4 regions of the Mesorhizobium sp. P2_F7 genome follow, and region 1 is predicted to be linked to each of the others. Evidence: riboswitches for the same ligand, from Rfam matches in the RefSeq annotation. Region 1 holds a riboswitch; each other region holds the start of a gene.
The links. Region 1 has a riboswitch for cobalamin ahead of AC1DZ8_RS03065 (aromatic ring-hydroxylating oxygenase subunit alpha). Riboswitches for the same ligand answer to the same signal wherever they lie in the genome.

Region 1 (8,193 bases):
TCACGCCGGAGCCCGCAGAGATGAACAGATATTTGGCCGCGGGGTGGCTGTGCAGAGAGAAGTCGCCGGCGGGCCCATAGGCCTTGACGTGCGAGCCGGGCACCAGGTTTTCGAACATCCAGCGTGTGCCGATGCTGCCGGCTTGAGCCTTCACCGTCACCGCGATCGAAAACGGCCGCGACGGCGACGACGACAGCGTGTAGGTGCGCATCAGCGGCCCGTCCGGTGTCGGCAGCTCCAGCGTCACGAACTGGCCCGGCTTGTAGCGGAACCAGGTCTGGTTGTCGGAGCGGAAGGTGAAGGTCTTGACGCCAGGCGCCTCGTCGCTGACGCCGATCACTTCCAGCACCTGCAGCCTGTCGTTCCATGGCGCCATCTGGTCGAGATGGCGATAGAGACCAAGATCCGTCATCGCATTCATCCTTCAACCTCTCTTAGGCGACGCTGCGCAGCGCCGGCCGGCCGCCTTCGGCAAGGCGCGGGCCGATGAAGGCTGCGTACCATTCGACGAACTGGATCACGCCGCCCTCATGCAACTCCGAATAGGGACCTGGCTCATAGGCCGGCGACAGGATGCCGAAGGCGTTTTCCTCGACGATGCGGCGGTCCTGGTCGTTGGTCTCGGTCCAGACATGGGTGAGTTCGGCAAGATCGTAGTCGACACCCTCGACCGCATCCTTGTGCACCAGCCACTTGGTCGTCACCGCGGTCTCCGTGGCGCTGATCGGCAGCACCCGGAAGGTCACCGCATGGTCGATCAGGATGTGGTTCCAGGTCGTCGGATAGTGGTAGTGCATCAAGGTGCCGATGCGATCGGCGGCAACGCTGTCGGAAAGGTTCTTCGTCACCGCGCGCTTTCCCGTCATCGTATAGCTGACGGCATCGCGCAGCAGCGGCGCGCGGGTGGCGCGGAACTGTCCGGACGGATCGATGCGGAACTTGCTCGGCAGGCCAGCAGCCTCGCATTTTGCCCAGTGCGCCAGCATCTCCGGGTCGCTGTCGGCGCCCTGCACGCCGGTCACGGTCGGCGCTTCCGGAAATGTCTTGCAGAGCTCCGGGTGGTTGCCGGCGCAGTGATAGCACTCGCGGTTGTTTTCCCAGACCAGCTTCCAGTTGCCCTTCTCGACGATCGTCGACTCGAAGGCGACCTTGGCTTCGCTCAGTCGGTGCGGCTTGAGGTAGGGCTCGATCATGGCGCGCATCGGCGCGAAGTCGGCAGGTTCTTTCGCGAGGCAGATGAAAATGTAGCCGCCGACGCTTTCGCAGGCGACGGGCTTCAGGCCGAACTGGCTCTTGTCGAAACCCTCGGCCATCTGGCGGGCGAACAGCAGGCGGCCGTCGAGCTCGTAGGTCCACTGGTGATAGGGGCAGACGAGCTTTGCCGCCGTGCCTTTCTCGGTGTTGCAGACCCGGCTGCCGCGATGGCGGCAGGAATTGTGAAAGGCGTTGATGTTGCCCTTCTGATCGCGGACCAGCACCACCGGATAGTCGCCGATCTGCACGGTGATATAACTGCCGGGCTTCGGCAGTTCGCAATCATGGCCGATGAACAGCCAGTCGCGATACCAGATCAGCTCCATGTCGAGCTTGAAGTAGTCCGGGTCGGTGTAGAAGGGCTGTTCGAGCGAAAAGCCTTGCTTGCGGCCGTTCAAGAGCCTCAGCATGTCGTTGCGCGCATCCATAGTTCTGTCCTCGTGGTTTAAGGACTGAACTTGGTGGTGATGGAGGACGGATCGGCCGCAGGCCGGCGCGACGCCGGACATGCACTATCCACCTCTTGACCGCCCACCGCGATCAGTCGAGTTCAAGCATCTCGGGCTGGTTTCCGGGCTCTGGAGTTGTCCTTGCGGACCATCGCGACACCTTCCCAGGCTATTGCCCAGTGGTCTCCCGTTGCGACTTGAACTCCACCACCGTTGCGGGGGCAGCGCCGGATTCTGACCGGCTTCCCAATTCTCCGCTCCGTCGTCACGAAGCGGCACCTGAGATGCGATCATCTAATCACGGCAGTGATCGCGACATCGGCATGAAAGCGACATCGTCTCCATGCGGCGCGACACGCGCGACAAACGGTGCAGCCGACAATTGTGGGGCTGACGTCGTTGTTTTCGGGGCGGGGTCGCGGCCATCGCAAATCACCTCGAATCAGACTGCCGACTAACGAAAAAACCGCCAACAGTATCGAAAAGTGACTATTAGCAGCTTCTAAAATCGAACCGAACGGTTCGTTTCTGTTGACAATGCGTGCAGGACGGTGTGTACGCTGACGCTTGGACATACTCGGTGAGCCGGATGGCGTTGTCACGTAAGCCTTTGTATTATTTTTATAAAACAAGATGGTGGGCATGCTTACGAAAATTACAAGAGGTGAAGTCATGGCCCACACGGAACAACTTCGTGATTGGAAACCGGCCTATGGCTTTCCCACATCGGGCGTGTCCGAACGACGCGAATTCCTCCCAGGACACGCCGCTAGACGGACAGCAAAACTGGAGTACAAAAAATGAAAAAGATCATCCTCACTGCCGCCGCCGTTTTGGCCATTACCGGCAGCGCCTTCGCTGGTAGCGACAATTACGGTTCCAATGGTGCGAACCAGCCTGCCGCAGCAACTGACAGCTCGTATACGGCTTCCATTCAGAAGTCGGCGCCCGCTGACAAGCAGCCCCTCGTTCAGGGCAGCGACCGCAACCTCTTCGGCCATTAACAGCTGATTCCGATCCAGACAAAAGAGTGGCGGCCCGTCCGTCGCTCTTGGGAGCTCGAAGAAATTCAGGAGTATTTAAAATGAAAAAGATCATCCTTGCTGCCGCCGCCGTTGTGGCCGTTTCCGGCAGCGCTTTCGCCGCCAGTGACCACTACGGTTCGAACGGCGCCAACCAGCCTGCGGTTACGTCGACCGACAGTGGCCACACGGCTTCGGTTGCGAAGTCGGATTCGGCTGCTCAGACCCCCGCGCAGGGCGCGGACCGTAACCTCTTCGGCCGCTAACAGCCGATCGGGATCTGACGTCAGAGTTTTCGAACAACGATCCCAGTCGAATATCGAACAAAACGCAGGGCGGCGGACCGTCAGCCGCTCTGCCGCATGATGAAACTCAGGAGACTTGAAATGAAGAAGATTGCTCTTGCTGCCGCTGCGCTTTTGGTTGCCGCCGGCAGTGCCTATGCCCGCAACGACAATGTCGGCTCTAGCGCCGTCGACAATCAGGCGACCGTCAACGTCGACAACACCCGGACGTCGTCGGTACCGAACACCGGTTCGCCGGTCTACAAACTGTTGAACTCGTCGGGCGACGTACAGAAGTCCGCCCCGCAGGGCAGCGACCGGAACCTCTTCGGCAACCGCTAACAGCCGAAGTTTGCAAAGAAAGAGCGGCGGGCCTGGCCCGCCGTTCTTTTTTCGTGCCGATACGACGCGCTGGCCCTCAGGCCGCCTTCACTTCTAGAGGCTTGAGCGAGAAGGAATGCCCGTCGGCGTCGAAGATGTGCAGGTCGCCGGCATCCGCCGTCAGCCGCAGCTTTGCCCCGCGCTTGACCTCGACATTGCCGGGCAGCTTGGTCACCAGCGGCAGGTCGGCGCGGCCGATGTCGACATAGACCAGCTGGACCTCGCCGAGCTGCTCGACATAGTCCACCACGCCCTCGAAAAGATATTCCGTGCCGGTGGCGACCGACAGATCCTCCGGCCGCACACCGAAGCTGACCGCCGCGCCCTTGGCGGACGCCGGCGTCGCGATCGGCACCGTGGCCTTGCGGCCGCCGACATGGCTGACGATGGTCGGATCGCCGGTCTTGTCGATTGTCGCCGGCAGGATGTTCATGGCCGGCGAGCCGATGAATTGGGCAACGAACAGATTGCCGGGCTTCTTGTAGAGGTCCATCGGCGTGCCGACCTGTTCGATATGACCGTCCTTCAGCACCACGATGCGGTCGGCCAGCGTCATCGCTTCGACCTGGTCGTGGGTGACGTAGATCATGGTCGTGTTGGGCATCGATTCCTTGAGCTTGGCGATCTCGATGCGGGTGGCGACGCGCAGCGCGGCGTCGAGGTTCGACAGCGGCTCGTCGAACAGGAACACTTTCGGGTTGCGCACGATGGCGCGGCCGATGGCGACGCGCTGGCGCTGGCCGCCCGACATCGCCTTGGGCAAGCGGTCGAGATATTTGGTCAGCTGCAGGATTTCCGCTGCCTGTCGTACCCGCTTGTCGATCTCGGCCTTGCTTTCCTTGCCGATCTTCATCGAGAACGCCATGTTGTCGTAGACTGTCATGTGCGGATAGAGCGCATAGGATTGGAACACCATGGCGATGCCGCGCTTCGAAGGCGGCACATCGTTCACCACCTCGCCGGCGATCTTCAACTCGCCGGAGGTGATCTCCTCAAGCCCGGCAATGGACCGCAGCAAGGTCGACTTACCGCAGCCCGACGGGCCGACAAAGACGATGAACTCACCCGACTTTATGTCGAGGTCGATGCCATGGAGAATGTGCAGATTGCCGTATGATTTCTTCACTTGTCTCAGCGTGACATCGGCCATGATTTCCTCCCAGTGATTTCCCTAGAGAACCCAGATTTCGTCAAGAAATTCCGTTTCGTCAAAACTCAGTCGATACGCCCGAACCAGGCGCCGTAGCCGCCGAGGCGGATGGAGCCTGTGCCTGATTGTGCCGAAAAACCGTGCCCGGCCAAGGGTTGCAGCGCCTGGCCGCCCAGATCGACTTCGGCCGGCCTGCTGCCCAGATTGAAAACGCAGACGATCTGCTCATTGCCCTCGCGGCGGGTGAAGGCGACGGTGTCGCCCTCGCTCTCGATGAACTCGATGTCGCCTTTGGCCAGCGCCGGATGCTGGCGGCGGAAGCCGAGAAAGCGCCGGTAGTGCTCGAGCAGCGAGGCGGCGTCGCCCTGCTGCACGTTGACCGCCTGCGACAGATGCTTGCCCGGCACCGGCAGCCAGGGCTTGGCCGTCGAAAAGCCGGCATTGCTGGCGGTGGCATCCCACACCATCGGCGTGCGGCAGCCGTCGCGGCCCTTGAATTCGGGCCAGAAGCGGATGCCGTAGGGATCCTGCAGATCCTCGAACTTCAGCTCGGCTTCGCCCAGCCCAAGCTCCTCGCCCTGATAGAGGCAGACCGAGCCTCGCAGCGACATCAGCAGCGCCGAGATCACCTTGAGATAGGCGGCCGGATCGGCCTCATCGGCGGCCCAGCGCGAAGCCGGACGCATCACGTCATGATTGGAGAAGGCCCAGCATGACCAGCCGTCGCTGGCGACCCTGCCGAAGGCTTCCAGCACCTGGCGCACCTTGGCGGCGCTGATCTTTTCCGGCGCCAGGAAGTCGAAGGAATAGCACATGTGGACGCGCTTGCCGCCGGCTGTGTAGGCGGCGACCACTTCCAGCCCGCGCTGCGAATCGCCGACTTCGCCGACGGCGGCGGTCGCCGGATATTCGTCGAGCAGCGCCCGGAACCGCTCGAGAAAGGCAAGGTTCTCCGGCCGGCTCTTGTCGTAGATATGGTCCTGGTAGTTGTAGGGATTGACCGCAGGTGCGGTCTGGTCGTTGCGCTCTTCCGGAGGCAGCGGCGGATTGTTCTCCAGCCCCTGGCTGTGGAAGTAGAAGTTGATGGTGTCGAGGCGGAAGCCGTCGACGCCACGCTCCAGCCAGAAGCGGGTGACGTCGAGCAGCGCGTCCTGGACTTGCCTGTTGTGGAAGTTGAGGTCCGGCTGCTCGGACAGGAAATTGTGCAGATAATATTGCTGGCGGCTGGTGTCCCACTGCCAGGCCGAGCCGCCGAAGATCGACAGCCAGTTGTTGGGCGGCGTGCCGTCCGGCCGGGCGTCGGCCCAGACATACCAGTCGGCCTTCGGGTTGGTCCGATTGGCGCGGCTTTCCTTGAACCATGGATGGATGTCGGCGGTGTGCGACAACACCTCGTCGATCATCACCTTGAGGCCGAGGTGATGGGCTTCCGCAACCAGCGCGTCGAAATCGGCGAGCGTTCCGAACATCGGGTCGACGTCGCAATAGTCCGAGACATCGTAGCCGAAATCCTTCATCGGCGACTTGAAGAAGGGCGAAATCCAGATGGCGTCGACGCCGAGCGAAGCGATATAGGGCAGCCTGCGAATGATGCCCTTGAGATCGCCGATGCCGTCGCCATTGGAGTCCTGGTAGGAGCGCGGATAGATCTGGTAGATCACCGCGCCCCGCCACCAGTCGCGATCGACGGCGAGATCGGGTTTCGAGGTCGCCTTCAAAGCGGATTGCATCAGTCTCAACCTCCTTTGACCGAGCCGGCCAGCAGCCCGCGGACGAAATAGCGCTGCAGCGAGAAGAACACGATCAGCGGCACGATGATGGTGACGAAGGCCGATGTCGTCAGGATCTCCCAGTCGCCGCCGCGCGAACCGAGCAGCGCATTGAGCTTGGCGGTCAGCACGATCTGATCGCCCTCGGTACCGAGGAAAACCATCGCCACCAACAGATCGTTCCACACCCATAGGAACTGGAAGATGGCGAAAGAGGCCAGCACCGGGAACGACAGCGGCAGCACGATCTTGACGAAGATCTCGAAATCGCTGGCGCCGTCGATACGCGCCGATTCCATGATCTCGCGCGGCAGGCCGGCAATATAGCTGCGCAGGAGATAGATGGCGAAGGGCAGGCCGAATCCGGTATGCGCCAGCCAGATCCCGAGATAGGTTTTCGATGGCACGCCGAAGAAAGTGCCGACGCCGTTGTAGAGTTTGAGCAACGGGATCAGCGACATCTGCAGCGGCACGACCAGCAGGCCGATGATGACGGCGATCAGCAGCGCACGGCCGGGAAAACGCATCCAGGCCAGCGCATAGGCGGCGAAGGCCGCGATCAGGATCGGGATGACGGTCGCCGGAATGGTGACGGTCAGCGAGTTCATGAAGGAGCGGCCGATGCCTTCCGAAAACAGCACCGTGTTGTAATTGTCGGTGGTGAATTTCGGCGGCGCCGACGAGGCATAATAGACGCGCTGGCCCCGGTCGCCTTCAAAGGCTTTTGGCGACGACATGACGAAAGTCCCGTCGGCATTGAGCTGCAAGGTTACGCCGTCGCCGAGATCGGCAGTCGTGCCGGCCGGATACTGCGTCGGCGCGGCCGACTTGACGCCGAAGGCGCTGATGTTGCGGGCAACAGCATCGCCGAAGATGTTGCCGGCAAGCACGAACTTGCCGTCCTTCTCGACCTGTGCCGAGGCAGGCGGCAACCGGCCGGCTTCAGTCTGGGTGGAACTGGAGAACGAGTTCCACCAGCCCGAGGCGATGATCTGGTCCTTGTCGCGCAGCGAAGAGACGAGGATGCCGAGCGTCGGCACGGTCCAGATGGCAACGAAGATGAGCACGGCGATGTGGACGCCGAAACGGCTGGCAAAGGATTTTCCGGTCGCGACGGCCATCTCAATGTCCTCCCGTCTCTTTGTTCGCCTGGCGGATGTTCCAGACCATGATCGGAATGACAGCGATCATGATGATGATGGCGATGGTGGCGCCGCGGCCGAAATCGCCGCCGCCGCGGAACATCCAGTCGAACATCAGATTGGCCAGCACCTGGCTGTTCCATTGGCCGTTGGTCATGGTCAGCACGATGTCGAACACTTTCAGCACCAGGATGGTGATAGTCGTCCAGACCACGGCAATGGTGCCCCAGATCTGCGGCACCATGATCTTCCAGAAAATCTGGAACGGGTTGGCGCCGTCGATGACCGCGGCTTCGAGTGTCTCCTCGGGGATGCCGCGCAGCGCCGAAGACAGGATGACCATGGCAAAGCCGGTCTGGATCCAGATCAGGATGATCATCAGGAAGAAATTGTTCCAGAACGGCAGCGATATCCAGACCTGCGGCTGGCCGCCGAAATACTGGATGATGGCGTTGAGCAGGCCGATCTGCGTCTGGCCCTCGCCGCGATATTCGTAGATGAATTTCCAGATGACGCTGGCACCGACGAAGGAGATCGCCAACGGCAGGAAGATCAGGCTCTTGGCGATCGTGCCCCACCAGATCTTGTCGGTGAGCACGGCGATGATCAGCCCAAGGAAGGTGCACGCTGCCGGCACCACTGCCAGCCAGATGATGTTGTTCAGGATCGAGTTGCGGAACTCGCGGTCGCCGAACGCCCATTCATAGTTGGCGAAGCCGACAAAATGCTGGCCGCCGCGGTC
Region 2 (8,193 bases), on a different contig from region 1:
GCTCACGGGCGTCGCGAGAGAATTTTACGTCTTTAGCAGCCATTTTCAGCTCCTGGCAGGGGCTTGCGATGAAGCCCGGAATTCAGTTGACGGTGAGGCCGATGATCAGCCGATGATGCCCATGATGTCGGATTCCTTCATGATCAGAAGGTCTTCGCCATTGAGCTTGACTTCGGTGCCCGACCACTTGCCGAACAGGATGCGGTCGCCAGCCTTGACGTCCAGCGGGACCAGCTTGCCAGCTTCGTCACGAGCGCCGGAGCCGACGGCGATGATCTCGCCTTCCTGCGGCTTTTCCTTTGCCGTATCCGGGATGATGATCCCGCCGGCGGTCTTGGATTCGGATTCGACCCGGCGAACGACCACGCGGTCATGAAGCGGGCGGAACTTCGACTTTGCCATTTTTTCTTCCTCGAATGAGAACGGTGAGAACAGTTCCTCCATCCGGCGATGCCGGACATCAGTTAGCACTCACCAAGGGAGAGTGCTAACGTGGCGGTGAGATAGGCCTGTGGCTTGCGAGAGTCAAGGCGCGCGGGAAGGGGCAATCGCGCGAAATTTTTCCAATGTTGTCGCGCTATAGTGGAAAATCCGGGTCGCCGCCAAAATCGGGCAGCAGCCTGCCCACTTCGATACGCTGGGATGCTCGCCCACCAGATGTCATCCGCCAAAATCGGTCCTGCAAACCTTACCGGCGCCGCGGCGATTCAAGCACCAGCAGAGGACAGCGTTCCGCCAGCCCATAGGTCCCTGTCGAGGCGAGGCGGACATTGTCAAAAAACCGGCTCGCCTCTTCGATAAGCGTTGCCGCCGGGGCGAAGCTGTAGACCGTCTGCGAATTCGCGTAGACGTCGATGGTGCCGATGACCGGCATATCCCATCCGGTGGTGGCGGCAAGGACGTCCCGGTCGGCAAACATCGCATCGAAGGCGTCAAGGATCCCCCGCACCGGAATGGCCCGGTCGGGATCGCTGCCGGCACACGACATGGCAATCCGCCATTTGAGTTCGTGGAAGGTCGCGACGCCACCGGAAAGGGCCAGCGCCCGGACCTCTTGCGGATCGTCCGGCACCTGCGGGCTTGCATAGGCCCGCAATGCCGCCCGCGCGCCGGGCTGCAGCACACGGGCGATCTCGGCAAGCAGGGTCTGGCGTGCGACCGAGGACCCCAGCGCCGACAGGCAGCCGTCGCCGATCACCGCGCCGGCACTGTCGTCGCCCAGCGGCAGCTCCAGCCAGTTGCCGATCACCGCCTTGCGCGAGGCGGTATCGCCCGGCCAGATGCCCGCTATCATGGCAGGGGACTCGTCGACCGCGAGCATGGTCCGGCCGAGACCGGCAAGTTCCGGCGTGACCCCAAGCAACACCACATCGACCGATTGCAGGCCGAGTTCACGCTCATAGGCGGCGACGGCTTCCGGCGGCGGACACAGCGGCGACCCGAGAAGCCGCCAGTGACGGCGAATTGCGTCCCAGTGGCCAGTCATTCGGAACGGCTTGGGGAATGGCTGGACATATTTCCTTCCAGGCTGTTGGTTGCCTTACGTGTTACCGCATCCATGGAGAGGTCGTGGCCCGCATTGCCGTCATAACGCATGAATATGACCCCTTCCAGAGCCGGCACGGCCTGCTGTTGCGCCAGGACAGCCCCTACATGCTGTTCGACATCCTTGCGGAGCTTAAACGGCGCGGTCACTCCGTGCGGATCCAGCGTGGACCTTCGGCAAAGCATGACGCCGATATTGCCGTCCTGCATGTCGACGCGACAGTGACGCCATCGGACTATGTCGAGTACGCCAGCGGATTTCCCTTTTGTCTCAACCTCGGTGCAACCGACATTTCCAAGCGCTGCATCAGCGGTGCGATCCTCGAGCAGGGGGCCGGCTGGGGCGGCGAGGTCATCGTCAAGAGCAACCTCAATCATTGGGGAACGCCTGAGGATCAGATCAATCGAAAGTCCGTTCGCGCGGGCAAGGCCGCGCCTTTTCCGAGCGCGCAGACTTTCGATCGCTATGAGGTCCATGCCTCGCTGGCCGATGTGGCGCCGGAGATTTTCGGGCGTGCCGACCTGATTGTGGAAAAATTCATCCCCGAAATCGAGCCCGACGGGTTTGCGGCGCGGTTCTGGATATTCTGCGGCGATCGGGAGCGCTGCACGCGCTATGTCTCGCCGCAGCGTCTGGTCAAGGGCGACGATACCATCCGCCGCGAGCCGGTCCCGGTTCCCGACGAGCTGCGCGCCCTGCGTCGGAAGCTCGGCTTCGACTACGGCAAGTTCGACTTTGTCGTGCATGAGGGCAGGGCGGTGCTGCTCGATGCCAACAAGACCCCCGGCCGAGCCAGGAACCTGTCGAAGATCGTCGCCGCCGGCACCGCCAACCTGGCCGACGGCTTCGAAAACCTTATCCGCCGGGCCGCACAGCGCTCAATCGGGCGCTAGACGAACAGCCGCAACTGCGTGTGGATGATCGACCGGTAGTCCTCGATCGTATGGCGGCTTTCCGTTTCGTCCTGGGTCAGCGCCATGCGCACGACGCCGCCGGCAAGCTGGAAGATCAGGAACACCATGCGCCCGAACTCTTGGCGCCGCTCCGGCGCCAGAAACGGCCCGACATGGTCACAGAACATCGCCGCCTGGCGCCGGGTTTCGGCGATGTCGAGATTTTGCAGCGCCTTGTCGGCCTGGATGGCGTTCTGCAGGTCCTGGATGGCCGGGTCGCCGGCAACGCGTTCATAGTAGTCGTCGAGCAGCCGGTCGGCGGCTGCGATTACGTCGCTCAACCCGCCAATGTCGGCAACGATGGCGGCTAGCCGGGCGCGGCTCACCTCGGAGAAGCGTTCGTAGAGCATCGCCAGGATCGCCGACTTGTTGGGGAAGTAGTGATAGACGGTGGCGATCGGCCCGCCGGCCAGCGCACCGACTTCCTTCATGGTGACGGCGTCGATGCCCTTTTCACCGATCAGCCTCATGGTCGTCGCCAGAATGGCGTCGATGCGTTCACGGCTGCGCTCCTGCTTCGGCCTGCGCCTTGGCTCGGTCACCGTTCTCACTGCTTCACTCATGCCGCCACCCTCTCGATCGTCAAGATCATTCGATGCCCAGCCTTGCTGATGCCGAGTCCCACGAATGATTGACAAACGAATATGATCGAGTATCAGTTTCTAAATGCTGACAGATTGTCAGTTTTTTTGCCGTAGGGCAAGGGACGTTGGGAGGCGCCTGTGAGTTCAATCGGGAAGGTCGATGCCGGGAACGGTGACTGGCTGGTCGGCAACCCGACCGGGGCGCAGCTTGCCTCGGCATTGTGGATCGGTTCGGTCGGCCTGCTCATTCTCGGGCTGCAGCCGGTGCTGCTTGGCGCGCTCTACACCGAAGGACATGTCAGCGGCGATGAACTCGCGCTGGTGGCCACGGCCGAAATGATCGCCATCGGCATCGGCTCGGCGGTCATCGCGATGCTGCTGTCCGCTCACAATATGCGCTGGAAAAGTGCAATCCTTCTGGTCCTGCTGGCGTTGGCGAACTGGGCAACCGCTTATGCGGTCAGCTCGAACGCGCTGATTGGCGCCCGCGCCGTGGCCGGTGTTGCCGAGGGCGGCCTTGTGGCGGTCGCCACCGAGCTGATCGCCCGCTCGCGCCGGGCCGAGCGCATCGGCGGCTTCTTCGTCACTTTACAAACCCTGGCGCAATGCGCGCTGGCCCTGTTGCTGGCGCTTTACGTGATTCCGGCCGCCGGATCGGCCGGAGGCTTCATCGTCCTTGCCGTCGTCTGCATCGCTTCGGTCGCGGTCGCCTTCCTGGTCCCGGCAGACTATGCCGACCTGCCCAAGGAGGAACAGTTCAGCAATGTGCTGACCGTTCCTTCGCTCACCGCTTTGCTGTGCGTCTTCTGCTACTTCATGTTCTTCGGCTCGGTCTGGGCTTTTCTCGAGCCGCTCGGCGCTCAATACGGCATCGATGGCCGCACCGTCGGCCTGATCGTATCGGCCAGCCTCGCGGTCCAGGTCCTGGGAGCGATGACGGCAACTGTTTTCGAGGCGCGCATCGACTACCGCATCGCCATCATGGCGATCGGCGTGGTCGCCGTGGCTTGTTCCGCGGTGCTCGCCGGCAACCCCGGCTTGGCGATTTTCTGGGCCGCCGCCTTGGTCATGGGCTTCATCCTTCTGTTCATCGTGCCCTATCAGATCCGCTTGGCGATCACCGCCGACGAGACGCGCACGGCCGTGCTTCTGGTGCCGGCTGCCCAGCTCTTCGGCCTGGCGATCGGGCCGATCGCGGCATCGCTGCTGATCGACGGCAAGGATTTTAGGCCGATACCGGAGTTCGCCGCCGTGAGTGCCGCGGCCAGCGTCGTACTGCTCGGCCTGTTCATCCTGGTCGCGCGCCGCCGCGCCATCGCCTGACCGAACCCACTCTTCCCGAAGACACGATGGTGTGAGCATCCAGTCGGTCGTTACGAGGATACTTGACTAAGTCAAATAAATGATTGATCGTCCTGGGGCAAGGAGGCTGGCCCATGACGATCCATCATCAACCCGGCAAGGAACGCATCGACGCGGTGCGGGCTTTCAACCGCTTCTACACCCGCCAGATCGGCCTGCTCGACGAAGGCCTGCTGAAAAGCGCATTCTCGCTGACCGAGGCGCGGGTGCTTTACGAACTGGCGCATCGCGACGGGCTGACGGCCACCGATCTCATTCGCGATCTCGGCCTCGACGCCGGCTATGTCAGCCGGCTGTTGAAGAAGTTCGAGCACTTGCAGCTGATTTCGCGCACGGCGCTGGCATCGGATGCGCGGCAGTCGTCGATCATGCTGACGCCAGCGGGGCGAGAGGCCTTCGCGCCGCTGAACCGCGGTTCGCACGACCAGGTCGCGGCCTTGCTGGAGCGGCTCCCCGCTGCCGAACAGGACCGGCTGGTCAAGGCCATGCAGACGGTGCAGCAGCTCCTGGGCGAGAGCCCGGAGCCCAAAGTCCCCTATATGCTGCGGCCGCTGCAGGTCGGCGACATCGGTTGGATCGTACGTCGCCAGGGACAGATCTACGCACAGGACTATGGCTGGGACGAAACCTATGAGGCGCTGGTCGCCGAAATCCTCGGCGCGTTCGTCAAATCCTTCGATGCAAAATGGGAGCGCAGCTGGATCGCCGAGCGGCAAGGCGAGGTGGTCGGCTCGGTCTTCGTCGTGCGCAAGTCGGACGAGGTAGCAAAACTGCGCCTGCTCTATGTCGAGCCTTCGGCGCGCGGCCTCGGTATCGGCAAGCGGCTGGTCGAGGAGTGCATCGGCTTTGCCCGCGCCAAGGGCTACAAGACGTTGACCCTGTGGACCAACGACATCCTCACCGCCGCCCGTCACATCTATGAAAATGCCGGCTTCAAGCTGGCCGACGAAGAGCGCCACCACGCCTTCGGCAAGGATCTGGTCGGCCAGAACTGGAACCTGGAGCTTTAGCGCCTCACGCGCGAACCGGGATCCAGATCTCCAGCCCGCCATTGCCGCTGCGCGGATCGAACTCCGGGCCGTAGCGTTCGAATTCCGGGCCGTCCGCGATCTCATGGCCGGAGGCCGGCAGCCATTTGTTCCAGATCGTGTTGACGGTGCGGCGGATGGTCGAGATGTGCTCGGCATGGGTGAAGACCGCGTATTTCTGCGCCGGCACCCGCACGCGGGAAAGCTCCTTCGGCAGGTCGGAGAAATCCAGCACTTCTACGCCGGCGGTATAGTCGAAATTGCCGGCATCGTCGCCGTTGACGCAGACGCCATAGGCGACGTCGCCGGTCTCGCCCGGAATGTTGCCGATATAGGGACCGAAGCGTTGCCACTGCATCGGAATGGCGGCGCTGGATTCGCAGCTGTAGCGCTCGCCGAGGCCGGCGATGAGGAATGGCCGGCCGGCCTCGAAGCGCGGCGGCGGCAGTGAGGCGAGAAAGGACTGGTCCATCAGGATCGGCTCCACGAGGTCGAGGTTTTTGAGGCTGCCCTGCGCACGCACCAGCTCCGGCGTGGTGCCGAACTGGTCGCGGAAGGCGCGGGTGAAGGCCTCATGCGAAGCGTAGCCGGCATCGAGCGCGACCGCGAGAATGTCGGGCGCGCCGGCGGCCAGCTTGCGCGCCGCTTCGGTCAGCCGGCGGGCGCGCATATAGCCCATCACCGAACGGCCGGTGGCGGCGCCAAACGCCCGCGTCACATGAAAGCGCGACACGCCGCTGCTGTGCGCGACATCGTCGAGCGAGATCGCTTCCGGCAGATGGCTTTCGACAAACCACAGCGCTTTCTCGGTCGGGTTCATGGCTCTCATTCTCGCATCGGCGGGCTGACACTATCCATCGCGCCGCCCGACAGTTTGATCGAAATTGCGCACTGGGCAATAATGCAGCATGCCGTGTCGATGTGGGGATCGAAACGGCACGATCCGGGGATGGGTGTCCTGATGACAGCGACGGCTGCCGATGGCCTGAACCGATCCGGCTTTGCGTGGCGCGGCGGCTTGACAGGGCGACGGGGTACCCTTTAGTTGTTATGATATTACATAACTGACCAATGCAAAGTGGAGCAACCGTCACAGAAATTCATTGCGGCGCGACCGATGGAAAACTACGCTGCGCCTCGTGATGGTCCCCGCGCCGAAAGGTCAGGGGTGAAAAGGGAACACGGTGAAATCCGCAAGGATCGAAGCCGTGGCTGCCCCCGCAACTGTAAGCGGCGAGCAAAATCCGACAAGCCACTGGCCGGCAAGGCTGGGAAGGCAGGATGGCGCAACGACCCGCGAGCCAGGAGACCTGCCATCTCAATGAGTTGACCGGACGGGGTGTGCCGGGAGGAGACGTGGACGTCGGTCTTGTCGGCCGGCTGCCCGAACTGCCTTCCGTCGCCTATCGAGAAAGTGACGGAACGTTGGACGCCGACATCCACCGCATCATCGTGTGCACGCTCTGCCGCGATCTCGTGACCGGGATCAGGTCGGGCGAGGGCCTCTGCGCCGATCTGCGCGCCCGGCTCGCGGCTCACCATGAACCGGCTGTTGCCCAGGGCTTTTCGGTCGAGGGCGTGGCCTGCATGGCGGGTTGTTCGCGGCCGCTGACTGTCGGCTTCCAGGCGCCCGGCAAGGCCGCCTACCTCTTCGGCTCCATCGATGCGCGGGCCGACGCCGGCGACCTCGTGCGATTTGCGAAACTCTACGCCTCACTTGCCGATGGCTGGTGCAATTCAGGGCAGCGTCCGGCCGGGCTGGCGGGCAAGACACTCGCCCGCATTCCGGGTTGTCCGACAACAGGTGGACGATGAACGCGCCGCTTCTCGAAGCCAGCAAGCTGACCGCGGCCGCCAACGACCGGTTGCTGGTGGATGGCGTCAGCCTGTCGGTGGCCGATGGCGATCGCCTCGCCATCATCGGCCCCAATGGCGCCGGCAAGACGACGCTGTTACGCATGCTCAGCGGCACGCTGCGGCCAAGCGCGGGCGATGTGACATTTCTCGGCCGCCGGCTGGACCGGATCTCGACCGCCGAGCGCGCTCTCCACATGGCCGTCGTCGGCCAGACCGACCAGCCGGATCCCCGGCTCGGCGTGATCGATTATGTCGAACTCGGCCGGGTTCCGCATGCCGGCTTGAGGCGCCGGCACGAAGACCGCGACATCGTTGTCGACGCACTGGGCCGGACCGGGCTCTTGCCGCTCGCCGGCCGTACCATCGGCTCGCTGTCAGGCGGCGAACGCCAGCGCGCGCAATTGGCGCGCGCCATCGCCCAGCAGCCGCGCATCCTGTTCTTGGACGAACCGACCAATCACCTCGATCCGCGCGCCCGCGGCGAACTGCTCGACTTGGTCGCAGGCTTCGGCATGACTGTGGTTGCCGTGCTGCACGATCTGTCTCTGGTCGCGCCCTTCGCCACCCGGGTCGCGGTGATGAATGAGGCGCGCCTGCACGCCCTGGCCGGACCGCGCGAGGCGCTGACCCAGCACCTCATCCGCGACATCTTCGGTATCGACGTCCTGCGGCTGCGCCATCCGACCGAAGACCGCGAGCTCACCGTCTTCGAAGTTCCCAACCGTGTCTCGTCGCCATTCTGATCCAACCCATTCCAAACTCATCCAAGGAGCACCGCCCCGTGAAACGCCTCGTTCTGTCGCTTGCCGCCTCGCTGTTTGCCTCCGCCGCCTTTGCTTTCCCGGTGACCGTGGACAGTTGCG
Region 3 (8,193 bases), on a different contig from region 1:
CTGATATCCTTTCTCGACCTCAGGCTCAACCGCGCCACTGATTCCGACGCGCAGCGTCGCCGCCAAGGCAAGACCGCTTTGCTTGTCATCGTGCTGGTGCCTGCGGCAATCGCCTTCGTCGCGCAACTTCTGCTCTGGCAGTTGTTTCCCGCCGGTATGATTCTCACCGCAATTCTCGCCTCGTCGCTGCTGTCGCAGAAGAGCCTTACCGAACATGTCGAGGCGGTGGCCGATGCGCTCGACACTGGCGGACTGGCGCTCGGCCGCATTGCCGTCGCCCGCATTGTCGGCCGCGATCCCGAAAAGCTCGACCACGCCGGCGTCAGCCGCGCCGCGATTGAAAGCCTGGCCGAGAATTTCTCCGACGGCATCGTCGCACCTGCCTTCTGGACGGGCGTCTGCGGGCTGGCCGGCGGCGTCGCCTACAAGGCCGCCAACACCGCCGATTCGATGATCGGCCACCGCACACCGCGCCACGAGGCCTTTGGCCGCGCCGCGGCGCTTTTCGACGACTGGATCAACCTGCCGGCCTCCCGGCTGACGGCGCTGTTGATCGTCGCTGCCGCCTTTCTTGTCCGCGACGCCGATCCCCGCAATGCCTGGCAAGCCGTGCGTCGCGACGCCGGAAAACACCGCTCGCCCAATGCAGGCTGGCCGGAAGCGGCAATGGCCGGCGCGCTCGGCCTGGCGCTCGCCGGCCCGCGCAGCTATGGCGGCGTTGTCGTCGAGGATGCGTTCATGGGCGAAGGCGGCCGCCGCGAAGCCGAGAGCCTCGACATCAGGCGGGCACTGAAACTCTACCAGGTGGCGGACTATCTGCTGATCGGGCTGTTTGGGTTGCTGTCAGCGGTGCTGATCGCGGTGACGTTTTGAGATCTAGGCTTCGCCCGTTCTTCACCCTCCCCATGTGACTGGCGCGACTGATCGGCCCGAGGCTTGATTGCCACGTGGTTCCCCCAATCCGTCGCTGCTTCGCAGCGCCACCTTTCCCCCCTCCGGAGGGAAAGGAAGGGAGCGTTGCTGGACGAGCATTGGCCGCAAAAAACTTGGCGCCTTTCCTCTACCCCGTCGATCGGGGGAGAGGTGGCTCGGCGAAGCCGAGACGGAGTGGGGGTCGACCAGCGCAGCATAAGACAATGCATGCGCCAGGCTGCCATGCACACTATTGCCAAAGATCAGCCGCTTGGAAATGTATGCAGGCCGTAGCCCATGTGGGGACAGTAAAAGACCCTCTAGAACTCAATCCCCTGCTGTGCCTTAACACCCGCAGAAAAATGGTGCTTGGTCACGCCCATTTCGGTGACGAGATCGGCGGCCTCGACCAGCGCCGGCTTGGCGTTGCGGCCGGTGACGACGACATGCAGGCCTTCACGCCGCGTCTTCAGCGCCGCGACCACTGCGTCGAGATCGAGATAGTCGTAGCGCAGCGCAATGTTCAGCTCATCGAGCACGACAAGGCTGATCGAGGGATCGGCGATCAGCTCCACCGCCTTGGCCCAGGCTGCCTCCGCCGCCGCGATGTCGCGCTTGAGATCCTGCGTTTCCCAGGTGAACCCCTCGCCCATCGTGTGCCAGACGACGCGCTCGCCGAACGCCGCGAAGGCATCCTTTTCGCCGGTGTGCCATTTGCCCTTGATGAACTGGACGACACCGATGCGCTTGCCGTAGCCGAGCATGCGCAACGCCAGGCCGAAGGCGGCGGTGGTCTTGCCCTTGCCGGGACCGGTGTTGACGATCAGCAGCCCCTTCTCGACCGTCTTTTCCGCCACCTCGGCATCCTGCACCGCCTTGCGCTTGGCCATCTTGGCGCGGTGGCGTTCCTCGTCTTTTGCATCGATATCGGTCATTTATTTCACCTTGAGCGGCAGCCCGGCCACCATCAATAGCACCGTATCGGCAGTTGCCGCGACCTGCTGGTTGAGTCGGCCGGCGGCGTCGCGAAACCGGCGTGCCAGCGCATTGTCCGGTACGATGCCTTGCCCGACTTCGTTGGAGACCACAAACCACGGCCCGCGCGGCCGCGATAAAACATCGGCCAGCCGCCGGCATTCTGCGTCGAGATCATGGTCGGAAAGCATATGATTGGTCAGCCACAGCGTCAGGCAATCGACAAGCACCGGCTGGTTTTCCGTCAAGGCCTCGAGCGCACCAGCTAGATCGAGCGGCGCATCGATGGTCGCCCATCCCTCGCTGCGCCGCGACCGATGCGACGCGATGCGCTCGCGCATCTCCTCGTCATAGGCTTCAGCTGTGGCGATATAGGCCCACGGCGGCGGCAACGCCGTCGCCAGGGTTTCGGCATGCGCGCTCTTGCCGGAGCGCGCACCGCCGATGATGAAGGTCAAACTGCGATCAGGCAAAGCTGTCGCGCAGGCTGGTCGCCGTGCCGGTGAAGCGTCCGCGCACCACGCCGACGGCAGCACCAAGCACCAGCCAGAACACCAGATTGGTCACCGTAACCGCCACCACGAACTGATGGTGCAGACCTTCCGGGATTGCTGTCACGAAGCTGTCTGGCTGCGGCGCACCAACAATATGTGGCGCCACGATCAAAGCCACGGCAAGGATCGCCAACGGCAACGACTTGCGGAAGGCGAGAAGGCCAAGGCCAGCCGCTGTCGCCGCCACCGTTGCCCACCACCAGATCTGGCGCTGCATGAGGTCGGCTGCCGGCATTGCCGGCAGTTCGGGCGGCAGGCCGAGGCCCGGCGCCAGCGTAAACGCGGCAAAGCCGGCCAAGCCCCAGAACACACCCTGGCGCCAGCTGCCGATTCCGCCAGCGAACTCGGAAACCGCGACCAGAATCAGCGCGAAGCCGATGCCGGTGACGATATTGGCGGCGACACTGAAAGCGAAGCGCTCGAAGCCATCGGCCGGCGACCAGCCTTCGTCTTCAGCCGGAGCCGCCGCTTCGGCAGGCGCCGGTGCGGCGGTGCTCATGGCGTTTTCCGCCGGTGCGGCACTGGTGTTGGCGGCCGGTGCCGCAGCATGATCGTGCTGGTGGCCGCCGGCCTTCTCAAAAACTTCGGCCTGGTAGATCAGGGGGTAGGTGGCAAAGGCCTGCATGCAGGCAAGAACGACGCCAGCCACGAGCCCTGCGATCGCCGCGATAAACACGACGTTGCGAAACAGGTTCATGATGTCAATTCCTCGTCAGTGGCAGGGAAACGCCATCGAGTGGCGATAATCGTGCGCGGCGTTGTGGACCACATCAAGATGCGAGAAGCCGACAACACCGACAACGAACAGGCCGAGAAATGCAGAGAGCACCAGCTGCATGAAGCGCGACTGCGAGGAGACGGAAGCGCCGAGGGAGACGGAAGCGGTATTCATATCTTGTCCTTTCGCCCTCCACCCGAGGGCATCGAAGTCAGTTCCCTGTCGCCGGCAGGTCTCCTGGCTCGCGGATCAGCGCCCTTCCCCACCTTCCCGAAGAAAAATCCTCAGTGGCTTGGAGAGGACTACCGCACACAGTTGCGGGGGCAGCCACGGCATTGGGCAACAAGTCAGCCCTCACCGCATTCCCTCTTGGTCCCTAACGGAACCGACGACATGCGTGACTATAGGCTGAAACAGCCGCATCCGGCAAACCAAATTCCGCCGGCCAACAGCGCGAATGCGCCATTCAGTGTTACGGGTTCAAGGCGGTGATCCGCTCGGCCACCAGCCGCTGCAGCCGCCAGAGATGGCGGTCGTGAATGCCGCGCTCCTCCAGATTCTTCACCGTGTTGTAGAGATAGTCGGCGCCCGACCCCCAGTGCCCGCAGGATGTGGCCAGCCGCTCGACGACCTTCGCCTCGTCGAGCGGACCGGAATAGGTCAGGCCGTTGCGGTTGATGACGAAAGCCAGCGCCCTGAGTGGACCGGCCTCGCTTGCAAGCTTCAGCATGCGCGGCCGGTAGCTCGTCGGCTTCAGCGTGACTTCACGCCGGAAAAGCCGGCCCAGCTGTTCTCGCCGGTTGTCGTCGGCCAGCCGGAAGGCGACGCCTTTGCACTGTCCGCCACTGTCGAGCGCCATCATCAGACCCGGGCTTTCCTTGGTGCCCCGCCAGCGCGTCATGTTCATGCAGAAGGAACGGTGCCAGCCGCGCGCCAAGGCGACGCGGTGCTCGACATAATCGATTTCCGGTTTCCAGATCAGCGAACCATAGCCGAACAGCCACAGCGGTTCGCTGTCGGGGAGCTCAGCCTGCAATTCATCCAGCAGCGCGTCGTAGTCGCTGTCATCCAGATGCATCGCGTCTGGATCCGGCCCGGGGTCCCTGATCTCGCGCCAGCAACGCGCGACCAGCTCCGGCGTAAGCGACATCTGTCGTGCGGCCACGTTCCGAATCCCCCATGTCCCCGACATGATTATGCGCCGCGCGCCAAACCGGCAATGCGGCGCCCTGATTGACAAACGATTTGCCGGGGTGTCGGCTGGCGTATCCCTAGAGGAAGCCAGCCATGCAACCCAATCCGGGCCAGCGCGACCCCTATAACGGCCTGACTCGGGCCGAACCGACGCTGCCGTCCTCGGCCTATTGGGACGCCGGCGCATACCAGCGCGATCTCGACGCCATCTGGTACAAAAGCTGGCTGCTCGTCTGCCGCGAGGCAGACCTCGCCCAGCCTTTGGCGTTCAGGACATTTCGCGTCGGCACACAGGAAATTGTCGTGCTGCGCGATGACACCGGCGAACTGCGCGCCTTCCACAACACTTGCCGGCATCGCGGCTCGCAGCTTTGCCAGGAGAGCGAGGGACGGTTGAAGGCGCGGCTCATCACCTGCCCCTACCACGCCTGGTCCTATTCGCTGCGCGGCGATCTCGTGCGCGTGCCCTCGAAATCGCTGCCCGACGGGTTCGACAAGGCCGACCATCCGCTCTACCGCGTGGCGCTGTCGGTCTGGCGCGGCTTTGTCTTCGTCAACCTGCAGGAAGATGCGGCCGGCACTGCCGAGACCTCGTTCGATCCGGCATCGGGCAACCTCGGCAACTGGCCGCTGGAAGCGCTGGTTTCAGGTCATGTGCTGCGCAAGGTGATGAACTGCAACTGGAAGATTTTTTGGGAGAACTTCAACGAGTGCCTGCACTGCCCCGGCGTCCACAAGGACCTGTCGCGGCTGGTGCCGATCTACGGCCGCGGACTGATGAGCCGCCACGACGACCCCGACTGGGTGCGCCATGCCGACAATGACGCGCCGGAGTTTTCCGGCGGCCTGCGCGCCGGCGCCGAGACATGGTCGCGCGACGGCCACGTCCATGGCCCGGTCTTCTCCGGCCTGACGCCGGCCGAACGCGCGGCCGGCCAGACCTATGCCATCAGCCTGCCCTCGATGTTCATCGTCGGCCATGTCGATTATGTCCGCACCGTGCGGCTGACGCCGCTCGGCCCCGAGCAGACCGAACTGACCGCCGAATGGCTGTTCGCGCCCGAAGCGTTGGCTCAGACCGACATCGACAATGTCGTCGCCTTCGGCACCCAGGTGCTCGAGGAGGATGCGGCGATTTGCGAGATCAACCAGAAAGGCCTGCGCTCGATGCGCCACCAGGCCGGGGTGCTGATGCCGGAGGAATACGATCTGCACCGCTTCCACAACTGGGTGCGTGAGCAGCATGCGGCGCTCTGATCAAAGTGATTTCGGCGGCTGGCAATTCCTCGGCCGGTAACAGGAAACCGATCCGTTCCCGGCAAAAAGCGAATTCGGTCAAAGGCTTTCCGGCTCTGGCCTAAAGCGGCGCCCGATGCAGCCGCACGGCCTTCTTTTGTCCAGTGCAACCGTGATAGTCGTCTCTGGGGCTGAATCAGATCGCGAGACCATGAGCATCCATACCGCACCCCCTGGAGATCAACCGAAGCGCATCACAGCCATCGACGTCGTGCGCGGCATCGCGCTGATCGCCATGGCCAGCTACCACTTCACCTGGGATCTGGAAAATTTCCACTACACCGATCCCGGCCTCACCGCCTTCGGCTGGTGGAAGATCTATGCGCGCTGCATCGCCTCGACCTTCCTGTTCCTGGTCGGCGTCAGCCTGTTTCTCGCCCACGGCAAGCAGATCCGCTGGATCGGCTTCTGGAAGCGCTTTGCCATGGTCGCGGTGGCGGCGGCCGCCATATCGGCGGTGACGTATTTCATCACGCCGGACAGCTTCATCTTCTTCGGCATATTGCACGAGATCGCGCTGGCCAGCCTGCTCGGCCTGCTGTTCCTGCGGCTGCCGGCGCTGCTGACGCTGGTCGTGGCGGCAATCGTGATCGCAGCGCCCATCTACCTCAGGTCCGAAGCCTTCGACCATCAGGCGCTGTGGTGGGTCGGCCTGTCGGCGATCAACCCGCGCTCCAACGACTATGTGCCGCTGTTTCCCTGGTTTGGCGCGGTGCTTGTCGGCATCGCGGCGGCGAAGCTTGCCTCCACCAGCGGCGTGCTGGCACGGCTGGCGACGCTGACACCCGGACGCTGGGCCAAGCCCCTCACCTTCATTGGCCGCCACAGTCTGGCTTTCTACCTGATCCACCAGCCGCTGCTGTTCGGCTGTGTCTGGCTGTTCTCGCAGATCGCGCCGGCGCCAGTCGAGACAAGGGAAGTGGTCTTCCTCAAGGAATGCCAGGTCTCCTGCGAACAGCAGCGCGACACGGCGTTCTGCGCCAGCTATTGTGTGTGCATGCTGGACACGCTGCAAGGCGAGGCAGCATTCGACCGGCTCTACAATGGCGACCAGACCCCAGAGTTCAAAGCGCATCTCGGTGAACTCGCCGGCATCTGCACCGCCAAAACGGAGGAGAGCCCGATGACGCAGGGAGGGCAACAATGAGCGACAAGCTGCCAAAAGGCGGACTGGCAAAACCTGAGCTGGCAAAATCCGGGCTGATCCCTTGGCCGCCGCTGATCTACTGCGCCGCCATCGCCATCAGCATCGTGCTTGGCTTCTTGTATCCCCTGCCCTGGATCGGCGATCTCCTTGGCGACCTTCTGTTCGCGGCCGGCTTCGTGGTGCTGTTTGCCGTCGCCGCGCTCTGGTTCACCGCCATCCGCGCCATGACGCGGGCCAGGACGACGATGAACCCCAACGGCGTGCCGGAGCATCTGGTGACGTCAGGCCCGTTCGGCGTCACCCGCAATCCGATGTATCTCGCCAACACGCTGCTGTTGATCGGCGCCGCCTTCGTTTCGGGGATCGTCTGGTTCCTGCCGCTGGCCCTGATTGCCGCCTTCGCCACCCAGAAAGTCGCGATCGAGAGCGAGGAAAAAGTGCTGGCGGCCAAATTCGGCAAGAAATACCGCGACTACGCCAAACGGGTTCGGCGCTGGATCTGAGGCGGCGCGTGGTCGCAGGCAGGAGTCGCATGCCTTGGCGATTAGCAGACACGCCCGTCTCTTCGTCATCCACGGGCGAAGCAAGGAGCGCAGCGACGCAGCGCAGACCCGAGGACCCATGCCGCCACTCCAGAGCGTTGCTACGGTCCAGAATTCTCTACCGCTGCACTCCGCGGCCAATGTCACGGAATGGATTCTAGGGTCTACGCGACGGAGCTTCGCTCCTGCTCCGCCCTGGAATGACGAAGTTTGGACGGCTCCGGCTAATCGCGAACGTTTGCGACAGGCGCGCTCAAACACGTGATGGTCAGCTCAGGTGTTAACCCCCAGCTCCACCAACCGCTCGACACAAGACTCCTCCGCCTGGTCGAGCTCCGCCAGCGTCTCTTCCAGATCGCGCCGCTTCTGGCGCAAATCCTCGCGCTTTTCCTCGATGCGCTTGATCATCAGGTTGAGTTGACCGACCTCGCCGGGCGGCTCCTTGTACATCTGGATGATTTCGCGAATCTCGTTGATCGAGAAGCCGAGCCGTTTTCCGCGCATGATCTGGCGGATCAGATGCCGGTCCGACGGGCGAAACAGCCTTGTGCGGCCGCGCCGCACCGGCTGCACGAGCCCCTCATCCTCGTAAAAACGCAGCGTGCGCGTCGACACGTCGAATTCGCGCGTCAGTTCGGTGATGGTATAATATTCCCGCATCATTGCTCCAAATTCCGGAACATGAGTCAGCGGCCGCCTGCGCGGCACCTCCCCCAATTCCGATCCACCCGCTCCATACCGGATTCGGCAGGAAACCCCGAGGCAGCGTCGCACGGCATTTACGTAAAAGTCAATTGACGTGCCAAGCTTCCGCGCGTTTCGGCTGTTGAGATTCAGGTCAGGCGGAGTTGAAAA
Region 4 (3,404 bases), on a different contig from region 1:
CGACCCCCGCCCGGGCGGCGCACCCGACCGCCGCCACCTCGCCCGGGTTCTGGCGCGCACCGGCCTGCTGCAGATCGATTCCGTCAGCGCCGTGGTGCGCGCCCATTATATGCCGCTCTATTCCCGCCTTGGCCCCTACCCGCTCGCCCTGCTCGACAATGCAGCGGTCACCCGCAAGCGCACCGTGTTCGAATACTGGGCGCACGAGGCCTCCTTCCTGCCGGTCGAGACCTGGCCGCTGATGCGCTGGCGCATGCAGCGCGCCGAGAGCGGCGACGAAATGTATCTGGGGCTGGCCAAATGGGGCCGCGAGCACGCCGCCTATATCGAGGAGATCTACCGCGCGGTCGCCGAGCGCGGCCCGATCGCCGCTTCCGCGCTCGAAGGCCAGAAGGGCTCGGGCGGCTGGTGGGGCTGGAGCCATGCCAAGCATGCTTTCGAATGGCTATTCTGGGCCGGCCGTATCACCACGGCGCATCGTCGCGGCTTCGAGCGCTTCTACGACCTGCCCGAGCGCGTGCTGCCGCAGGCGATCCTCGATCTGCCGGTGCCGGCCGCCAAGGATGCGCACCGCGAGTTGCTGCGCATTTCCGCCCGCGCCCACGGCATCGCGACATCTGGCGATTTGCGCGACTATTTCCGCCTGTCGCCGGCCGACATGAAGGGACGGCTGGAGGAGTTGGTCGAGACGGGCGAGCTTTTGCCGGTGCGCGTCGAAGGCTGGGACAAGCCGGCTTACCGCTATAAGGACGCCCGCCTGCCGCGAAAAATCAAAGCCCGCGCCTTGCTGGCGCCGTTCGACCCCGTCGTCTTCGAGCGTTCGCGCAGCGAGCGTCTGTTCGATTTCCACTACCGCATCGAGATCTACACGCCCGCCGACAAGCGGCAATACGGCTATTACGTCCTGCCGTTCCTGCTCGGCGACCGGATCGTGGGGCGCGTCGACCTCAAAGCCGACCGTCCGGCCAGTGTGTTGCGTGTCCACGCCGCCTATGCCGAGCCCGGCGCGCCGCCTGAAACTGCGGCGGAACTCTTCGAGGAACTGAAGCAGATGCAGGGCTGGCTTGGGCTTGAGCGCATCGAAGTGACGCCCGCCGGCGATTTGGGAAAGCCTTTGGCCGACATTGCCATGTCGTAGCCGTGCGTTGACAGTGCTGCCCGCAAAAGCCTAAATCCGCTGCAGACGGTCCCCTGCCCGCAACGGCTGGGGCTAAGAGGGAATGCGGTGCGGGACAAAATCCCAAATCCGCGGCTGTCCCCGCAACTGTAAGCGACGAGCCAAGGCCGAAAGCCACTGGGTAACACCGGGAAGGCGGCTAACCAAGGCGACGACTCGCGAGCCAGGAGACCTGCCGTCTGCGACAGAAGTATCCGATCGCCTGGCGGGTTTCCGGGCAAGGAGCCCGGTTTTTGGACCAGAACAGCAGTTTTTCGGCTGGCACAGCGGATGTTTCGTCCGCCGGTGGCGACGCATTGACCGGCGTGACCGTCATCGTCTGCGCCTCCTGCCGCGACGAGACCGGCTCCGACGCGCATCCCCGCGCCGGCGAACTGCTGGCTGACGACACGCGCCGCGCAGCTGCGGCTGACAACATCCGCGTCCGCACGGTCGAATGCCTCGGCAATTGCAAGCGAAGGCTGAGCGCTGCCATCCTGCGCGACGGCTGCTGGAGCTATGTCTTCGGCGACCTGACCGCAACCAGCGGCGCCGATCTCGTCACCGGGGCAAAGCTCTTCGCCACCTCGACCGACGGCCTCATCCCCTGGCGCGGCCGGCCCGATAGCCTCAAGCGCGGCCTCGTTGCCCGCATCCCACCCCTCGACATGCTGAAGGACTGACCATGACCGCATCTGTCTCCCGTGTTCCCTGCACCGTCGTCACCGGCTTCCTCGGTGCCGGCAAGACGACGCTGGTCCGCCATCTCCTGGAAAACGCCGGCGGCAAGCGCATCGCCATCATCGTCAACGAGTTCGGCGACATCGGCATCGACGGCGAGATTTTGAAAGGCTGCGGTATCGACACTTGCCCGGAGGAAAACATCGTCGAACTGGCCAATGGCTGCATCTGCTGCACCGTTGCCGACGATTTCGTGCCGGCGCTCGACCAGATCCTCGCGCTGACGCCGAAGGTCGACCATATCCTGATCGAGACCTCGGGCCTGGCGCTGCCCAAGCCGCTGGTCCAGGCGTTCCAGTGGCCGAGCGTGAAAAGCCGGGTGACCGTGGACGGCGTCATCGCCGTGGTCGACGGCCCGGCGCTGGCTGAGGGACGCGTTGCCAACGACATGGACGCCTTGCAGGCGCAGCGTGTCCAGGACGAGACGCTCGACCATGACGATCCGGTCGAAGAGGTGTTCGAGGACCAGATCGCCTGCGCCGACCTGATCATCCTGTCGAAGAGCGATTTGATGAATTCGGCCGGCACGGCCCGCGCCAACGCCATTATCAACGAACATTCCGCCCGCGCCGTGAAGATTGTGGCGACGGCGCACGGCAAGGTCGATCCCTCTGTCCTGCTTGGCCTCGGCCTCGCCGTCGAGGACGACATCGAGAACCGCAAGTCGCACCATGACGGCGCCTTCGATCACGAGCATGACGATTTCGACACGTTCATCGTCGACATCCCCTCGATCGCCAACCCGGACGAACTGGCCAGGCGCGTCGCCACCGTCGCCGAGGAAGAGAACGTGTTGCGCGTCAAAGGCTTCGTCGATGTCGGCGGCAAGCCGATGCGGCTTTTGCTGCAGGCCGTCGGCCCGCGCGTCAACCACTACTATGACCGCGCCTGGACCGCAGAGGACGATCGCCGCTCGCGCCTCGTCGTCATTGGCCTCAAGGGGCTGAACCGCCCGGCGATCGAGCGTATACTCGCCGGCTGAGTTTCAGACACGGATCGCGATGCACATCCTCACCACGACCTCCGCCTCGCTCGACGATCTCGCCGAGCCGGTTGATCTCAGGCAGACGCCGGCGGATATCGTGGCGCTGTCCTTCACCGACAGCGATCTTGCCGGACTGGCGGCGGCCTGGAAGGCGGATGCCGCCCGCCTGCCCTCGATGCGGCTGGCGGCGCTGCGCGACCTGCGTCACCCCATGTCCGTCGACCTCTGGGTCGACAGCGTCGCCCGCCACGCCAAGGTAATTTTGGTGCGCATCCTGGGCGGCTATGACTGGTGGCGCTACGGCTGCGACCAGCTCGCGGCGACTGCTCGCGCCCACGGTATCAAACTGGCGCTGCTGCCGGGCGAAAGCCATGACGAGGATTTGCGCCTGATCGAAGCCTCGACCCTGCCGCGCAAAGAGCTGGACGGCCTGCTGGGTTATTTCCGCGAGGGCGGCCCGGAGAATATGACGGCGCTGATGCAGCGGCTGGCGGGGTTGGCCGGGTCGGATGTCGCGGCGGC

Region 2: linked by a shared signal. The riboswitch ahead of AC1DZ8_RS14705 (DUF1636 family protein) and the one ahead of AC1DZ8_RS03065 (aromatic ring-hydroxylating oxygenase subunit alpha) in region 1 are both predicted to bind cobalamin.
Region 3: linked by a shared signal. The riboswitch ahead of AC1DZ8_RS20345 (CbtB domain-containing protein) and the one ahead of AC1DZ8_RS03065 (aromatic ring-hydroxylating oxygenase subunit alpha) in region 1 are both predicted to bind cobalamin.
Region 4: linked by a shared signal. The riboswitch ahead of AC1DZ8_RS20580 (DUF1636 family protein) and the one ahead of AC1DZ8_RS03065 (aromatic ring-hydroxylating oxygenase subunit alpha) in region 1 are both predicted to bind cobalamin.

The regions. Positions count from the first base shown of each region.
Region 1 covers NZ_JBFUFA010000001.1:676,033-684,225, forward strand. The annotation lists gene AC1DZ8_RS03060 (FAD-binding oxidoreductase) at 1-412, opposite strand, end outside; gene AC1DZ8_RS03065 (aromatic ring-hydroxylating oxygenase subunit alpha) at 435-1,682, opposite strand; cobalamin riboswitch at 1,800-2,001, opposite strand; gene AC1DZ8_RS03070 (DUF680 domain-containing protein) at 2,504-2,707, shown strand; gene AC1DZ8_RS03075 (DUF680 domain-containing protein) at 2,788-2,991, shown strand; gene AC1DZ8_RS03080 (DUF680 domain-containing protein) at 3,112-3,351, shown strand; gene AC1DZ8_RS03085 (ABC transporter ATP-binding protein) at 3,428-4,540, opposite strand; gene bglA (beta-galactosidase BglA) at 4,606-6,270, opposite strand; gene AC1DZ8_RS03095 (carbohydrate ABC transporter permease) at 6,276-7,430, opposite strand; gene AC1DZ8_RS03100 (carbohydrate ABC transporter permease) at 7,432-8,193, opposite strand, start outside.
Region 2 covers NZ_JBFUFA010000004.1:114,210-122,402, forward strand. The annotation lists gene groL (chaperonin GroEL) at 1-43, opposite strand, end outside; gene groES (co-chaperone GroES) at 106-402, opposite strand; gene AC1DZ8_RS14675 (class I SAM-dependent methyltransferase) at 689-1,486, opposite strand; gene AC1DZ8_RS14680 (ATP-grasp domain-containing protein) at 1,570-2,439, shown strand; gene AC1DZ8_RS14685 (TetR/AcrR family transcriptional regulator) at 2,436-3,062, opposite strand; gene AC1DZ8_RS14690 (MFS transporter) at 3,222-4,406, shown strand; gene AC1DZ8_RS14695 (bifunctional helix-turn-helix transcriptional regulator/GNAT family N-acetyltransferase) at 4,520-5,455, shown strand; gene AC1DZ8_RS14700 (AraC family transcriptional regulator) at 5,460-6,293, opposite strand; cobalamin riboswitch at 6,600-6,805, shown strand; gene AC1DZ8_RS14705 (DUF1636 family protein) at 6,830-7,288, shown strand; gene AC1DZ8_RS14710 (ABC transporter ATP-binding protein) at 7,285-8,073, shown strand; gene AC1DZ8_RS14715 (ABC transporter substrate-binding protein) at 8,112-8,193, shown strand, end outside.
Region 3 covers NZ_JBFUFA010000005.1:354,604-362,796, forward strand. The annotation lists gene cbiB (adenosylcobinamide-phosphate synthase CbiB) at 1-873, shown strand, start outside; gene cobO (cob(I)yrinic acid a,c-diamide adenosyltransferase) at 1,233-1,847, opposite strand; gene cobU (bifunctional adenosylcobinamide kinase/adenosylcobinamide-phosphate guanylyltransferase) at 1,848-2,360, opposite strand; gene AC1DZ8_RS20340 (CbtA family protein) at 2,353-3,138, opposite strand; gene AC1DZ8_RS20345 (CbtB domain-containing protein) at 3,154-3,333, opposite strand; cobalamin riboswitch at 3,370-3,564, opposite strand; gene AC1DZ8_RS20350 (gamma-glutamylcyclotransferase) at 3,632-4,324, opposite strand; gene AC1DZ8_RS20355 (aromatic ring-hydroxylating oxygenase subunit alpha) at 4,447-5,610, shown strand; gene AC1DZ8_RS20360 (acetyltransferase domain-containing protein) at 5,801-6,796, shown strand; gene AC1DZ8_RS20365 (methyltransferase family protein) at 6,793-7,299, shown strand; gene AC1DZ8_RS20370 (MerR family transcriptional regulator) at 7,612-7,998, opposite strand.
Region 4 covers NZ_JBFUFA010000005.1:405,594-408,997, forward strand. The annotation lists gene AC1DZ8_RS20575 (winged helix-turn-helix domain-containing protein) at 1-1,138, shown strand, start outside; cobalamin riboswitch at 1,168-1,371, shown strand; gene AC1DZ8_RS20580 (DUF1636 family protein) at 1,411-1,839, shown strand; gene cobW (cobalamin biosynthesis protein CobW) at 1,842-2,879, shown strand; partial or broken gene AC1DZ8_RS20590 (cobaltochelatase subunit CobN) at 2,899-3,404, shown strand, end outside.